Regions from separate parts of the Clostridium budayi genome, predicted to be linked through region 1. Evidence: riboswitches for the same ligand, from Rfam matches in the RefSeq annotation. Region 1 holds a riboswitch; the other holds the start of a gene.
The links. A riboswitch is a leader RNA that binds a small molecule or an ion and turns the genes downstream of it on or off. The one in region 1 is predicted to bind lysine.
Positions count from the first base shown of each region.

Region 2: another riboswitch for lysine. It lies ahead of ACZ5TJ_RS06445 (APC family permease); the one in region 1 lies ahead of ACZ5TJ_RS09270 (amino acid permease).

Region 1 covers NZ_AP042456.1:1,942,223-1,950,188, forward strand. The annotation lists gene ACZ5TJ_RS09260 (RNA-binding protein) at 1-325, opposite strand, end outside; gene deoD (purine-nucleoside phosphorylase) at 473-1,189, opposite strand; gene ACZ5TJ_RS09270 (amino acid permease) at 1,307-2,785, opposite strand; lysine riboswitch at 2,890-3,065, opposite strand; gene ACZ5TJ_RS09275 (HD domain-containing phosphohydrolase) at 3,139-4,875, opposite strand; gene trmB (tRNA (guanosine(46)-N7)-methyltransferase TrmB) at 4,998-5,654, opposite strand; gene ACZ5TJ_RS09285 (putative ABC transporter permease) at 5,730-6,509, opposite strand; gene ACZ5TJ_RS09290 (putative ABC transporter permease) at 6,575-7,381, opposite strand; gene ACZ5TJ_RS09295 (DegV family protein) at 7,488-7,966, opposite strand, start outside.
Region 2 covers NZ_AP042456.1:1,369,974-1,377,939, forward strand. The annotation lists gene ACZ5TJ_RS06425 (hypothetical protein) at 1-316, opposite strand, end outside; gene ACZ5TJ_RS06430 (serine/threonine-protein kinase) at 419-1,666, shown strand; gene ACZ5TJ_RS06435 (hypothetical protein) at 1,756-2,115, shown strand; gene ACZ5TJ_RS06440 (APC family permease) at 2,275-4,104, opposite strand; lysine riboswitch at 4,340-4,513, shown strand; gene ACZ5TJ_RS06445 (APC family permease) at 4,593-5,918, shown strand; gene ACZ5TJ_RS06450 (ClbS/DfsB family four-helix bundle protein) at 6,142-6,657, shown strand; gene ACZ5TJ_RS06455 (hypothetical protein) at 6,764-7,765, shown strand; gene ACZ5TJ_RS06460 (threonine/serine exporter family protein) at 7,781-7,966, opposite strand, start outside.

The sequences.
Region 1 (7,966 bases):
TGTTCATCGCATTCATAACATTATTCATATTGTTCATTTGACCTCCGCCATTTCTAGGCATTTGGTTCATGAACATATTCATTAATGGATTATTTTGTTGCATTCCTCCCATTTGATTCATCATATTCATGGGATTCATTCCCCCCATTTGATTCATCATATTCATAGGATTCATTCCGCCTCCACCCATCATAGGGTTCATACCTCTCATCATAGGATTCATTCCGCCCATGAGCATATTTAATAGAGGATTTCCACCAAAGCCACCACCTTGGCCCCCCATTCCACCTAATAACATATTTAATAGTGGATTCATTCCGTTCATAATATATTTTCCTTTATATATTAATATCACTATAATATATTAAATTATGTGACATTTTGATACAATTTATGATAAACTTATTTTTATTTGTAATCTAAAAAGGAGATGCACTTAAGGCATCTCCTATATTTATAAATATTAATACTATTAAGCTAATTCTAATGCTATTTTCATCATACTTGTAAAAGCAGTTTGTCTTTCTTCTGCTGTTGTTACTTGTCCTGTAAATGGGCAGTCTGATATAGTTAAAATACATAATGCATTAACTCCAGCTCTTGCAGCATTCATATAAAGTCCAGCTGATTCCATTTCAACAGCTAAAACCCCCATCTTTTGCCATTTTCTTAATCCTTCAAGTCCTTCTTCTCCGTAAAAAACATCACTTGATAATATATTTCCAACATGAGTTTCAATGTTTAATTCTTTTGCCGCATTTACAGCTTTATCTAATAATTCATAACTTGCGATTGGTGAATATGTTCCTGGTAAGTTATATTGACTTGCATAATTTGAATCTGTACAAGCTCCCATTCCAATTACAACATCATAAGGTTTTAAATTTTCACTAATTGCTCCTGCTGAACCAATTCTTATAAGATTTTTAACTCCATAGAAATGAATTAATTCATATGAATATATTCCTATTGATGGAATCCCCATTCCACTTCCTTGTACTGATATTTTTTTTCCTTTATATGTTCCTGTATATCCATACATTCCTCTAACTGTGTTATATTGAACAGGGTTTTCTAAAAATGTTTCTGCTATATATTTAGCTCTTAGCGGATCCCCTGGCAAAAGCACTGTTTCTGCTATTTCTCCTAATTTTGCGTTATTATGTGGTGTTGGTACTGAATTTGCCATATATTTATTCCTCCTTAAGTCTTTCTCATAATATTATTATAGCATAACAACATGTCCATGTAAACCTTTGCTATGTTATGTCGAATTATAGAAAAAGCCCCCCCTATAGGGAGCCCTTTAATTTTCTTCTAACTCTAATTTTTCTACTTCTTCAAATGCCTGTTCTTTAGAATTTACTACTTCTAAATCTACATCCTCTAATTTAAGTATCTTTGTTTTCTTTTTAAATTTATATCCAAATAATAATATAAGGAATAATGGAATTCCAATATATGCTGATATTATACTCATCCAATCTATTCCATCACTATTTATATAAGCAAACCCTTGACCTACAATTACAACTGCGCATAATACTAATGCTATAATAGGTCCTAATGGGAACATTTTAGATTTATAAGGTAATTTACTTAAATCTTTACCTTGATGAATATAGGCTTTTCTAAATCTATAGTGACAAACTGCTATTCCAAGCCAAGCTATAAATCCTGCAAGTCCAGATGCTGCTACAAGCCATACATAAACACTACTTTCAGCAAATATACCTGTTAAAAAACAAGCTGATGCTATTACTGTAGTTAAAATTATTGCATTAACTGGAACACCTCTTTTATTTGTTTTTCCAAATATCTTTGGTGCCATTCCTTCCTTTGCCATAGAATATAACATTCTGCTTGATGCATACATACCTGAGTTACCAGCTGATAGTACTGATGTTAATATAACAGCATTCATAAGTGATGCAGCGCCTGCAATACCAGCTCTTTCAAATACCATTGTAAATGGACTAGTATTAACGCCTGCAAGTCCTGAAGGAATTATTAACCCAATAACGATTATAGTTCCAATATAGAAAAGCAATATTCTCCAAAATACTGTATGAACTGCTTTTGGAATTGTTTTTTCAGGATTTTCTGATTCACCAGCTGCAATTCCTATAAGTTCTGTTCCTTGGAATGAGAATCCTGCAATTAAAAATATTGCAAATATTGATTTAGCGCCACCAACAAATGGACCACCATTTGCATAAATATTTTTAAAGCCAATAGCAGCATCTCCACCCATAATTCCTAAAATTATAAGGACACCAACAATCATAAATATAATTACCGTAACAACTTTAATTCCTGCAAACCAAAATTCTGATTCTCCATATGCTTTTGCAGATAAAAGATTTAATCCAACTATTATAACTAAAAATATTACGCTCCATACAAAAGCTGGAACATTTGGAAACCAAAATTTCATAATTAAAGAACCTGCAACCATTTCTGTAGCAATTGTTATTGCCCAGTTATACCAATAGTTCCATCCTAATGCAAATCCTAAAGCTGGATCAATAAATTTTGTTGCATATACTCCAAATGATCCTGATATAGGCATAAATGTTGCCATTTCTCCAAGACTTGTTATTAAAAAATAAACCATTATACCTATTATTCCATAAGCTACTATTGAACCTCCAATACCAGCTTGATGAATACTATCTCCCATTGCAAGGAAAATACCAGTACCAATGGATCCACCCATTGCAATCATATTAAGATGCCTTGCCTTAAGCCCCCTTGAAAGCTCGTTATTTTCTTCTTTTGCCATAACTTTTTCCTCCTTAGTTTAAGAAAAAATAAAACCCTGAGGAAATTATCACTCAGGGAAATATTAAAATGTACTTAAACTAAGGTACATAAAAATTACTTACTTCGAATGATAGCCCTCCACAAAAAAGCTTTGTGACAATCTTACACATATTATATGTAAAACCAGCAATATAACCTTAAAGCATTAGTTATACACTTCGGCAAATTTTCCTTTCATATTAAATCATTGTGCTTACCTCATTAATATTACTCTTAAAATTTGCACCTCTACCTCAAATGTTTTATTTTCTTTTTATTTATTATCTTACGATTTTAAAATATATGCAATACATTTACATATTTATTATTATTTTATTTACATTTTAAGTTCTTTAAAACCCTTAAAAAGACTTTAACAAGACTTGGATCAAACTTCTTTCCAGCCTCTTTTTTAATTGCTTCTATTGCTTCCTCTTCACTAAGTTTCTTACCCTTGCCATTAATCATATAATCATATGCATTTAATAAGTAAACTACTCTTGCACAAAATGGTATATTATTTCCTGCTAGTCCTAATGGATATCCTTTTCCATCCCATCTTTCATGATGTGTTAATACTGCACTTGCAATATGACTTAAATCTTTATCAGATTGCAATATTCTATATCCTTTTTCCGTATGAAGCTTTATAAGTTCAATTTCTTCTTTTGTTAAGTTATTTCCTTTTTCAAGTATATCATATGGTATACCAACTTTTCCTATGTCATGAAGTTTAACTACACGCCTTAAATTATCCATCTCATTTTTGCTAAGATTCATCTCTTCACCAATTTTATTAGCAAGTTTCATCATTCTTTTTATTCTTTTTTTAGTTTCAGAAGTATTATAAATGTTCCGTCTAATAGAATTTATTGTAGCTTTTCTTAAGGTTGCATCATTTAGTAGCTTATTTTTATATACTTCTTTTTCAGCTTCAACTATTAACTCATCAATGCTCTTTCCTTTTCCACTAGAAACTCCAAGAGAAATACTAAGAGGTACTGGTTTATAGTTTGCAAGTAAACATTCATAAGATATATTCTCTGAAATTTCAACAGCGTTATCTTTATCTATACCTTTAAGAATAATAACTATTTCATCTCCACCCCATCTAACTACTTCACCTTTATCTTTTACTACTTTCTTTATTACTTTAGCAATTTCTACTATAAATCTATCACCTTCTAAATGACCTAATGAATCATTAACGATTTTTAGTCCATTAATATCCCCCATTATTATACTAATTATATCTTCTTTATTTTTATTATATTCTTTACTTATCTTATCAAAATATGTTCTATTATATAAACCTGTAAGTTTATCTCTATAACTTAAATAGGTCAATTTATCTTCAAGCTTTTTTCTCTCAGTAATATCTCTTGAAGTACCAACTACTCCTATTATCTCATTTTGTTCCCCAAATATTGGAGCTTTTATATCTTCTAAAAATACTTTACCATTTTTATATTTATGGATACTTTCAACCTTGATACACTTACCTGTTTCCATTACCTCTTTATCTTTAGAGACAAAACTTTCTGCTTCATCTTTTGAAAGTGCTAATACTTCATTGCCCTTTCCAATTATCTCCTCTCTTTTTACATCAAATAATTTTTCAAAAGCTAAGTTACATCCTAAATAATTGCTATTTACATCCTTAAAGAAAATTGCCTCTGGTATAGCATCAATTATTGAATTTAGCATATTTTTTTGTTTAATTATTTCTTTCTTTGCTCCTACCCTCCATGTAACATCAATTAATGTTACTATTTCTGATATTTCACTTCCATAATCATTAACATTTACAACATGCACTTCTACTATCTTATCATAAACACTATATTCCTTAATAATTTTACTTCCTAAATTTATATTTCTATTAAATTTAATATTTTCATTTAAATATATTTTATCTAATAAATGTTCTATATGTTTTTTTAATATATCTTCCTTACTAAGATGCAACATTTCGCAAAATTTTGTATTTACCATTTCTACTTCGCTATATTTATTTGCTATAAGAATTGCAAAAGGTATATTTTCTAAAAGTATATCAATTAAATTCAAAAATACCACTCCATTTATAAAAATCTTAATGCCCAGACTTACTATTAATATGTAACATTTAGAATAATTTTATTTACTATAAAATTAAAGAGACTATAAAAAGCCTCTTTTAAAATAAAAATCTATCTTCTAGCTATTAAAAACTTTGTTTTAATACCTTGTTTTGTAAACATATCTTCGTGCTCTGTTGTTACATTATACTTAAAATCACTTGAATGAAGATCGTATGTTATATACTCTATATTGAATCCACTTTCTTTAAAATACTCAATTGATTCTTCAAAAAGTTCATCATCATCTGTTTTAAACCATATTTCACCGTTATCATTTAAGAATTTCTTATAGTTTTCTAATTGTCTTGTATGAGTAAGTCTTCTCTTCTTATGTCTTTCTTTTGGCCATGGATTACAGAAATTTATATATATTCTATCTATAACATCTTCTTCACTTAGCATCTCATCTATTATTGCTATTTCTTGTGCCATAAGTTTTACATTATCTATAACTTCATTCTTATCTTCAAAAGCTTTTTCTATATTTCTTTTAGCTAAAACTAAAACTTCATCTTTTATATCTATTGCTATATAATTTATGTCTTTGTTTTCTGATGCATGTACTGCCATGAATGTACCTTTTCCACATCCAAGCTCTAAATAAATAGGATTATTTTTTCTTGCAAAAGTTTCTCTCCATTTTCCTTTATAATCACTAGGCTTAATTACAAAAAAATCACAACCTTCTAATTCTGGTCTAGCCCAAGGCTTTTTTCTCATTCTCATATGTTACGTTCACTCCATCTTTATAAGTTTCATTCCTATTATACATATTTTGAATATTATTAACAACAGAAATGATTACTTTCCATTTATAAGTGACTTTAGATCTTTCAAGTGATTGTGATGTTTAGTATGTTTTGCATGTGGGAAAGCTTTTAATATTCTATTGCTTTCTTTTCCTTCTTTCTTAAGATTATTAAGTTTTAATAATAACTTTTCTAATCTATCATTATTTTGTCCTTTTCTCTTTTCAAGCTCTTGCTTTAATTTTCTTACGCCAGTTTCACCAAAGGACTCAACCTTTATATTTAACTCTTTAAGTTCATCTTTTATATTACTTAAACTTTCTAAATGTTCTCTTAAATGTATTAGATGCGCCACTGTAAATATTGTATCTACTATAAATATTGTTGTTATTATAGCTGATAGTGGATATAAAATTTTATGTGGAATAGAAACTACTGTATTTTTACATAAAGGTTCTAACACATAAACTATAACTACTGCAAGTATACCAAACATTGTAGAATTTAAAAGGCACACTCTTCCATTTATATTAAACTTATGTTCCGAATAATCCCACCACTTCATATTAAATAATTTTTCAAGTACATACGAAGTAATATATTCTAATATTGATGCAAGTATCATTCCTCCAAAAAATACTTCTACTATATTTCCTTTCATACCACTTAGACATTCAGTAACAATTATGCCTCCAAATCCATATATGGGACAAACAGGACCATATAAAAATCCTCTATATGTAAATTTTTTATCTATAATATAACAGTATATCGTTTCGCTAACCCATCCTAAAAAGCTGTAAATAGTAAAATATATTATTAATTCTCTCAAAAAAATCACCTCCAAATATATAATTATTATATACCTAGATTGGTGATTTTTTTATAAGAATTTTGTTAATTTTGTTTTCTACTTAAATAATCAGCTATACTTTCTTTAAATTTCTTAAACTGTTCTCCTCCATACATTTTAGATTTCATGTCCGGAAATGCTCTCATAATTCTATTTTGAACAGTTGATACACCTTTCTTTCTTTTAAACATACTAAATGTATCTTCAAATTTAGCTTTAAAACCTTTTAAGTCTCCAGTACTTTTTAATTTATTAAAAACTTTGTTAAATTCTATATCATTAAATTTATCCATAGACATATTGAAATTTTTAAGTTCAATATTGATTTGAGATATCTTTTTTAGCATATCATTCATATCTACTAATGAAATAACGGTTAATATAGAATCTAATATAAATATAGCTACTATTATAGTAGAAGCAATTAATATTTGATTATAAGTTAATAAAGATACTTTTGATACTACAAAAGGATTTAATATGTCTATTAAAAATAATGATAAAAATCCAAATATAACGGAATTCAAAACACAAATTCTGCCTTTATAGTTTAATTTATAATTTGAATAATCCCACCACTTCAAATCAAATGCCTTTTCTAAAATTACAGCAGTTACATATTCAAGCGTTGTAGTTAAAATAACAGCCATTATGAATAATAATATACTATTATCTTTAAATCTATCTAATAACCCTATTACAAAAAGGGCTCCAAATCCATAAACTGGACATACTGGACCATTTAAAAAACCTCTATTAACCCATACCTTATCTATCGCAGCACAGTATATACATTCACATATCCAACCTAGTACGCTATAGATAGTAAAATATAAAATTAAAACTGTCATACTCACTCTCCCTTTAAACTATATTTATAAGATAATCATAGATTAATAATACACGTTTCTTCTAGTAATTTCAAACAAAAGAAAAAGGAGTAACTTAGTTACTCCTTTAATTTTCTTCTTCATATATACACATTCCTAATGCTCCTGGCCCAGTATGTATGCCCATTGCAGCCCCTATCTCCTCTAGGGAAATTTCTGTTATATTATTATAATTCTTAACATTTTTTAAGAATTCTAAAGCCTCTTTATCACAATCAGCACTTAAAATCCACACTCTACATTTTCCTTTTTCTAAATATTCTTCTAATATATCCCTCATTTTACTTAATGCTTTTTTTCTTCCTCTAGTCTTAGCATAAGTATATAAAACACCATCATCATTTGAAGAAACTATTGGTTTTAAGTGTAACATTTCGCCTATAGTTCCAGACACTCTTCCAATTCTTCCTCCTTTTTTTAAGAACTCTAATGTTTCAAAAGTTATAAAGCCATGAGTTCTTTCTCTTATATCTTCAAGAGAATTTAAAATTTCATCTAAATCCTTTTTTTCTTCTATCATTTTTGAAACTTCAAGAACAATGGCAC
Region 2 (7,966 bases), 570 kb from region 1:
TACCTACTTTTGCAAGGGCTAGGGCTTTTTCTGTTTCTTCTAAATTTAATTTAGCACTAATACAAAGTTTTATTATTTTATCTCTACTTGGATTTTTATCGCCATTTAAAATTTGATATCCATAAGTTCTATTAATATCAGCATCAGCTATTAATTTACTTTTTTTTATTCCTTTTTCAGCACACTTTTCTAAAATGTATTTCGAAAAATCTGTATATTTAATAGTATCTATTGAGTTTAAATATTCTTCAAATTCCTTAATGTTTTTTGTTTCTTTAAGTATATCTAATAATTCAGAAGTAGTCTTTTCATTCACGTAAGTATTCACTCCTTAATAGTTTTGTTAAATTGTTTAGGGGACAAATTATATGATATAATTCCCTATGTAGAAAATCAATATAAATAAGGGGAAAATATCATGGATAGTTTAATTATGGAATTTAAACTTTCTTGCTATGAAGAATTAACTAAATTAAATGAAAATAAAAAGAGTAAAATATACTTAGTTAGAAATAAAGTAGATAGCAAAATATATATAAAGAAAGTTTTAACTAATTATAATCTTAGAATATATGAGGTATTAAAAGAAAATAATCTAAATAATATACCCAAAATATATGAAATATTTCAAGACGATAATACTTTGACTATTATAGAAGAATATATTAATGGAGATACACTTAAAGAAATTTTAGATAGAGAAGGCATTATAAAGGAAGATGTAGTAATAGATTATATATTAACTTTATGCGATACATTAGACAAGCTACATAACCTAAATCCAAAAGTAATACATAGAGATATAAAACCTTCTAATATAATTATAAGTAATGATAATATTTTAAAATTAATTGATTTTGATGTATCGCGTGAATATAAAGAAAATAAAAGTGAAGATACAGTAATACAAGGAACTGAAGAATATGCACCACCAGAGCAATTTGGATTTATACAAACTGACGAAAGAAGTGATATATATTCTACAGGAATCCTTATAAATGTATTAACAACAGGGGAGTATCCAAAAAATAAATTAAATAAAGGTAAATTAGAAACTATTATTAAAAAATGTATAGAGTTCTCACCAAATGATAGGTATCAAAAGGTAATAGATTTAAAAGAAGATCTTTTGAAAATAAAAAACGGTTCAAATAATGATTTGATAAATAAGATATCATATAGAAATGATATTAAATATGAAAAGAAATTTTCAAAGTCTTTAAAAAATAAAAAAGATTTAGATATAAATAAGAAAATTTCTAATTTAAAAGAAAAAGCAAATAAGATAATAATAAAAGATAAGAAAATTGAAAATGAAAAAGAGAAAGAAAAAATAAGGATTAAAAACTTTTATAAAGTTATTCCAGGCTTTAGAACGGGGAAGAAATGGAAGGCTGCTTTAGCTACTTTAACATACGTATTTTTAATATTAACATTTTTTATAGAAAGAGAAACAGAGGGTGTTAAAAATGAAATATTAGAGAATGCATCTATGGTAACTTTAATTTTATTACTTATTTTTTTATACTCTAATTTTTTAGGTGTAAAAGAAAAGTTACCATTTATAAAAAGTAATAATAGAATAATAAATTTACTTGGATATATATTATATAGTATTTTAATATTTATAATTTTTGGAGTATTAAATGATATGTCAAGAATTTAATTTGTATGCTCTAAGCATACCAATTTCTATTAAATAAAACCTATAATAAAACCATAGCAAATATGAATTGTTTTTAGGAGGAATTTAATATGAAGAAAAGAAGTAAAGTATTAATTATATCAGCTATACTTGGGGTATTATATTCAATATTTTTAATAGTTAATTTTGGCGGAGCTATGTCTAGCGCTTCATCTGACGCAGAGGCAGTTGGAGGAGCTATAGCAACAGCACTTGTTACACCACATATGATTTGCGTAGTACTTGCAGCTATATTTAATTTAATAGGAGCTTTAAATAATAAAGCTGGATTTGCACTGACAGGTGGAATATTATATTCAGTTGCAGGAGTTTTATTCTTAATGTATATACCTTTTGTTATACCAATGATAGTTTTAAGTTTTGTTGGATATTCAAATGTTAAAAAGATATTAAAGGCAAAAGAAGTTTAGTTAATAAATTTTACTTAAGCATAACTTTTATAATGTTAAATTGTATAAGGGATATTTATATAAGTAAGTATTACATAGATAAAGTTTAAGGGAAATATTAAGTAAAATTATATTATAAAAAGGTCAACTTTTACGTTTAGTAAAAATTGACCTTTTTTATTATTTAATGATATAAGGTATAGTTACAATTGCAATGTGCTTTTTTGTAAGTAGTGAAGTCCTCATAATTAAAGTAAGTTGATTATGAAGAAAATTATCATGAATATGACTAGAAATAAGTTGTGGGAAAACAACTGTTATTTTATCATCCTTCCAAGTTTCACTACTCATCTTTTGAAGAAACTTACAAAATGTTGTACGAATTTCTCTATAAGGAGCTGGCAAGAATGTTATTTCCTCATAAATTCCAAAGTCTTTTAAACTTTTTGAAAGCTTAATGTCATTATTAGGATCAGTTGATACGTGAACTATAGTTATATCGCTTTGAAGAGTTTTAGCGTAGTTATAACACTTTACAAAACTCTTATTAAGAGAATCTATAAGTAACACTGTATGATTTTTATGAGGAACTTTTGCATATTCAGTTATATTTTCACAAGAATTAATTTTTAATTGGTTATATGCATAGTCGTAATATTTTTTAACTCTAAGCATACTAAAGACTAGTATAGGAATTATAATACATATAATCCAAGCACCATGAGTAAATTTTGAAACTGTAATTACTATTAAAGTAAATGCACTTACTACAAGTCCAACACCATTTACAAATGCTTTATGCCTCCATCCTTTTGGTCTTAATCTATGCCATTTAACTAACATACCACTTTGAGAAACTGTAAAAGATATAAATACACCTATAGCGTAAAGTGGTAATAATAGCTCTAAATCTCCTTTAAATATAATAACTAACAATATTGAAATTGTTGATAATAAAATAATACCATTTGAGTAACTAAGTCTCCTTCCTACATTACCTAATTGTCTTGGTGCAAATCCATCCTTTGATATTATTGACCAAAGAAGAGGAAGTCCAGAAAATGCAGTATTTGCAGCCATAAGCAATATTATTGCTGTTGTAAACTGAATTATATAATAAAAAATATTATTTCCAAAAATTTCAGTTGCCATTTGAGATATTAAAGTTTGAGATTCATTAGGAATTGTATAATAAAGCGTTGATAAATATGATAGTCCGCCAAGTATTAAAAATACTAATAATCCTAAGAAATATAAAACATGTTTGGCATTCTTTTGTGATGGTTCTTTAAAAGCTGGAACTGCATTACTAACAGCTTCAATTCCAGTTAATGCTGTACAACCTGAAGCAAAAGCTTTTAAAAATAGTAAAGCGGTTATGGATTTAGAGAAACTTGGTAGTTCATATATTGGCTTTGGAGTATATCCTAAAACTTTAACTTTTATAATACCAACTACTATCATAAAGATAATAGAAAATGCGAAAAGATAAGTAGGAATACCAAATAGCTTTGAAGACTCTCTAATTCCACGTAAGTTTCCAATAGTTAAAAATAATATAAGTAATATTGTAATAATAATCTTATATTTAGAAAGAACTGGAAATGCTGATGTTATAGCATCACAACTTGCAGTACTACTAACTGCAACAGTTAGTATATAATCTACTATTAAAGCTGATGCTGCAAGTAAGCTAGCTTTTGTTCCAAAGTTATCTTTGGCAACTATATAAGCACCACCTCCAGTTGGATAGCAATCTATAACTTGTTTATAAGAACATATTAAAAAGAACATTAAAAGCAATATAGCTATTGTAACTAATAACATGTACTTATATGATGCAAGTCCTGCGTAGGGTATTAAAACACCAAGTATTGCAGCTCCTGCATAAGCAACAGAAGATATAGCATCGCTTGATAATATAGGAAGTCCCCACAATGCATTATATTTTTGATTTTTAAGTTCTTTTGTCATTAATGGTTTCCCAATTAATAAATGAGAAATTTTCATAAATTCCACCTCTATAATGATTTTTTTTGAAACGATTTTTAAATTATAAGCTGAACTAGTGAACTTGTTATTAACACTTAATACACTAAGTTTAAAAGAATATAAAGTTTTTTTGAATAAAGAAGTTAATAGGCAGAATCTTACATAATAAGACAAATTTAAAAAATAATTGACAAGTATAAATATTTTTTATACAATTGACTGAGTTAATAAAAAATTAAAATATTATTAATTGATATAAGATAGAGGTCGCAATAATAAAGAGTATTATTAATGAGGTAAGCACGATGATTTAATAAAAAAGGTATTATTGCCGAAATATATACTTAATGCTTTAAGAGTATATGTTGGGTTTGTATATAACATATGCAAAACTGCCACAATACTTATGTGGTGAGCTATCTTTGTGTTTGTAATAAATTTATGCAAGCTCAAAGTTTATAGCTTTAGGGCTTATTTTTTTGCCCGAATTTACTTAGGAGGGGAACATGGAAGAAAGAAACTTAAAAAAAGAAATTAGCTTGTTTATGGCCACTATGCTTGTATGTGGTAACATGATAGGTTCAGGAGTATTTATGCTTCCTGCAACATTAGCACAATTATCAGGACCACTTGCAACGATTATAGCTTGGGTATTAACAACAGCAGGATCAATACTTATTGCAATGTCTTTTGCAAACCTTGGTTCAAAATATCCTACAACTGGAGGAGCATATCAATATACAAAGATAGCATTTGGTGAATTTACGGGATTTTTAAGTGCATGGCTTTATTGGAATGGTTCTTGGATTGGAAATGCAGCTATAATAGTAGCACTTTCAAGTTATAGTGCAGCTGTTATTCCATTTTTAAGAGATCCATTAGCTTCAATAATATATACTAGTGCAATATTATGGATATTTACAATTATAAATATAATAGGTGTAAAAAAAGCAGGAAAGCTTCAAACTATAGCTACAGTATTTAAAATTGCATTTTTTGCAATATTTATTATAGTAGCATTTATTAATTTTGATTCAGCAAACATATTACCTTTAATACCAGAAGGAAAAGGATTAGGAACAGTTTCACTTGCAGCTACATCAACACTTTGGGCTTTTGTTGGTCTTGAAAGTGCAACAGTTACTGCTGGAGAAATAAAAAATCCAGAAAAGAATGTAAAGAAGAGTACAATATATGGAATGATAATTGCTGCTATAGTATATATCTTAATAAGTGTTGCTAGTATGGGAGCAATGTCAAATGCAGAACTTGCAAATAGTCAAGCACCACTTACTGATATATTAACAAAGTTCTTAGGAACAGCAATTGGTAAGCCAATAACTATAGCTGTAGTTGTATGTATACTTGGAACAACAATCGGATGGCTTTTATCAACTGCTCGTGTGGCTTTTGCAGCCGGAGAAGATGGGGTATTCCCTAAATTCTTTGGAAAACTTCATCCAAAATATGAAACTCCAGCAAATGCTTTAATAATGGGATCAGTTTTAGTAAATATTCTTTTAATCATGAACTTCCAAAAGAGCATGGTTTCGGCATTTACTTTTATTACCATATTAGCTACTTTATCATTCTTACCAATATACCTTTTAACATCAGCTGCTGAAATAATGTTAATGTTTAAGGGTGAAAAAGAATTTACGTTTAAAATATTTATAAAAAGAGCTATAGTTCCACTATTAGCATTTATTTATTCAATATGGACTATATATGGTTCTGGAGCTGAAACAGTAATGTGGGGATTCATACTTATGTTAATAGGAATTCCATTCTATATATATAACCATCATAAAAATAAAATAGAAGAAGTTTAAAAGATATTTTAGAGTGTCAAAATGATTGGCACTCTTTATTTTTATTCATATAACCCAATTTAAATAAAAAATAGCTAATTTAATTCATGCATCATTAAATGATGTTATATTTATATTTTTGCTGGAATTATAATCCATATATTATGTACAATAATAATATAAAGAATAATTGCAGTTAAGATTTAGTTATATTGATGAATGAGAATTAGAAAGTGGTGAAAAAATGATAGGATATCAGAATAAACAGGAATTAATTTTAGAAATTTCAAATCGTGCTAAATTATTTATACAAGAATTTGATGATATTGATGAAAAGGATAAAGATATATTACTAGATGAAGTGGATAGAACTCCAAATCAAATGATTGCATATCAATTAGGATGGATGAATTTATTACTTAGCTGGGAAAGAGAAGAACAGGAAGGGAAGATTGTCATAACTCCAACTCCAGAGTATAAATGGAATAATCTTGGTGGTTTATATAATAGTTTTTACGAAGAATATAGCAAATTTACGCTTAAAGAATTATGTGCTGAATTTATAAAGAAGGAAGAAGAAATTATAAAATTAATAAACAATTATACAGATGAAGAACTATTTCATAGAGGAGGAAGGAAATGGTCATCATCAACTCCATCAAATTGGCCAATATGGAGATGGATTCATGTTAATACTGTTGCACCATTTAAATCATTTAGAACAAAGGTTAGAAAATGGAAAAAAGTAAGATATAGATAAATACAGATTGATTTGAAGCTGAGAGCATCTTGTTTAAAATATTTTGTAATATTACATAAGTTTTTTTCATATATATTTTAGAAGAAAAATATAGGAGGAATATATAATGAAAAAGACTTTATTAAGCGTTTGTATAATGGCTAAAAATGATAGCGATAATATACTAGAATTGTTAGATAGTATTAAAGATATAGCAGATGAAATAAATGTTTTAAATATTGGATTGAAAGATAATTTAGAAGCAGTAAGAAGTTTTAATAATACGAATATATATGATTATAAGGAAAACTGTAATTATAAAAATATATTAATTGATAAGTCTAATTCTAAATGGATATTAATTTTAAATAATGAAGAGATTTTATCAGATGATGGAAAAGAAAATATTATTAAAATTTTAAATGAAGCTGATGATTTTAAGGGGCTTTATATTAGAAAAATTTCAATTATAGAAGGAAAAAGAAGAATGTCTTATAACTCATTAAGATTATTTAAAAAAGATTCTAATATAAGGTTTAATGAAAATATTTGTGATGGTATATATGAAAGTATTTATAAAAATTATGGTGGAAAGTCTATAGGATTTACTGATATAGAAATATATAGCTATGAAAATGATAAGTACTCATTTGCTATTTTAGAAAGTACTAAAGAGAAGATAGACACCTTAATTAATTTAGGTGATAGTTTTAAAAATCTTAATTACTATTTTAAATTAGGAAATGAATATGGAAAGATAGGAAATTATAAAGAAGCTATTAAGAGCTATGATAAAGCTCTAACTAAGAGAGACGAAAATAGTGATGAAAATATATATAAAAGATTATTACTAAATAAGATTAAAGCGCTTCATCAAAGGGGACTTTATAGTGAAGAAAGTACTGTTATTAAAGATGTATTAAAAGAATACAGTGATTTTAGGGATTTATACTTTATGGAATGTCTTTTAAGTGTTGAATTATGCGAGTTTTCAAGAGGTAGTAGTGCTTTAAATAAATATATTGAGACTAAAAAAGATATTAAATTCCCTTCAAGTGAGTTTGAAGAAGTTGTTGATATAGAAGAATTAAATAAAAAGTTAAATGGACTAAATAATATTTTAAAATAAATAAAAAAAGCTTGATTAATTTTCAAGCTTTTTCTTATTTTTAAGTTTAAGTTTTACGCTATAATATCTTCTAGTTATTGTTGAAACAAAAATTACTCCAAGTGCTAAAGAGCCTGCACTTGCTAGAGTGTTTAAACCAAGTTCTAGTGCTTTATCAACATCACCAGTTACTACTTGATACATCGTATAGTACATTCCAGA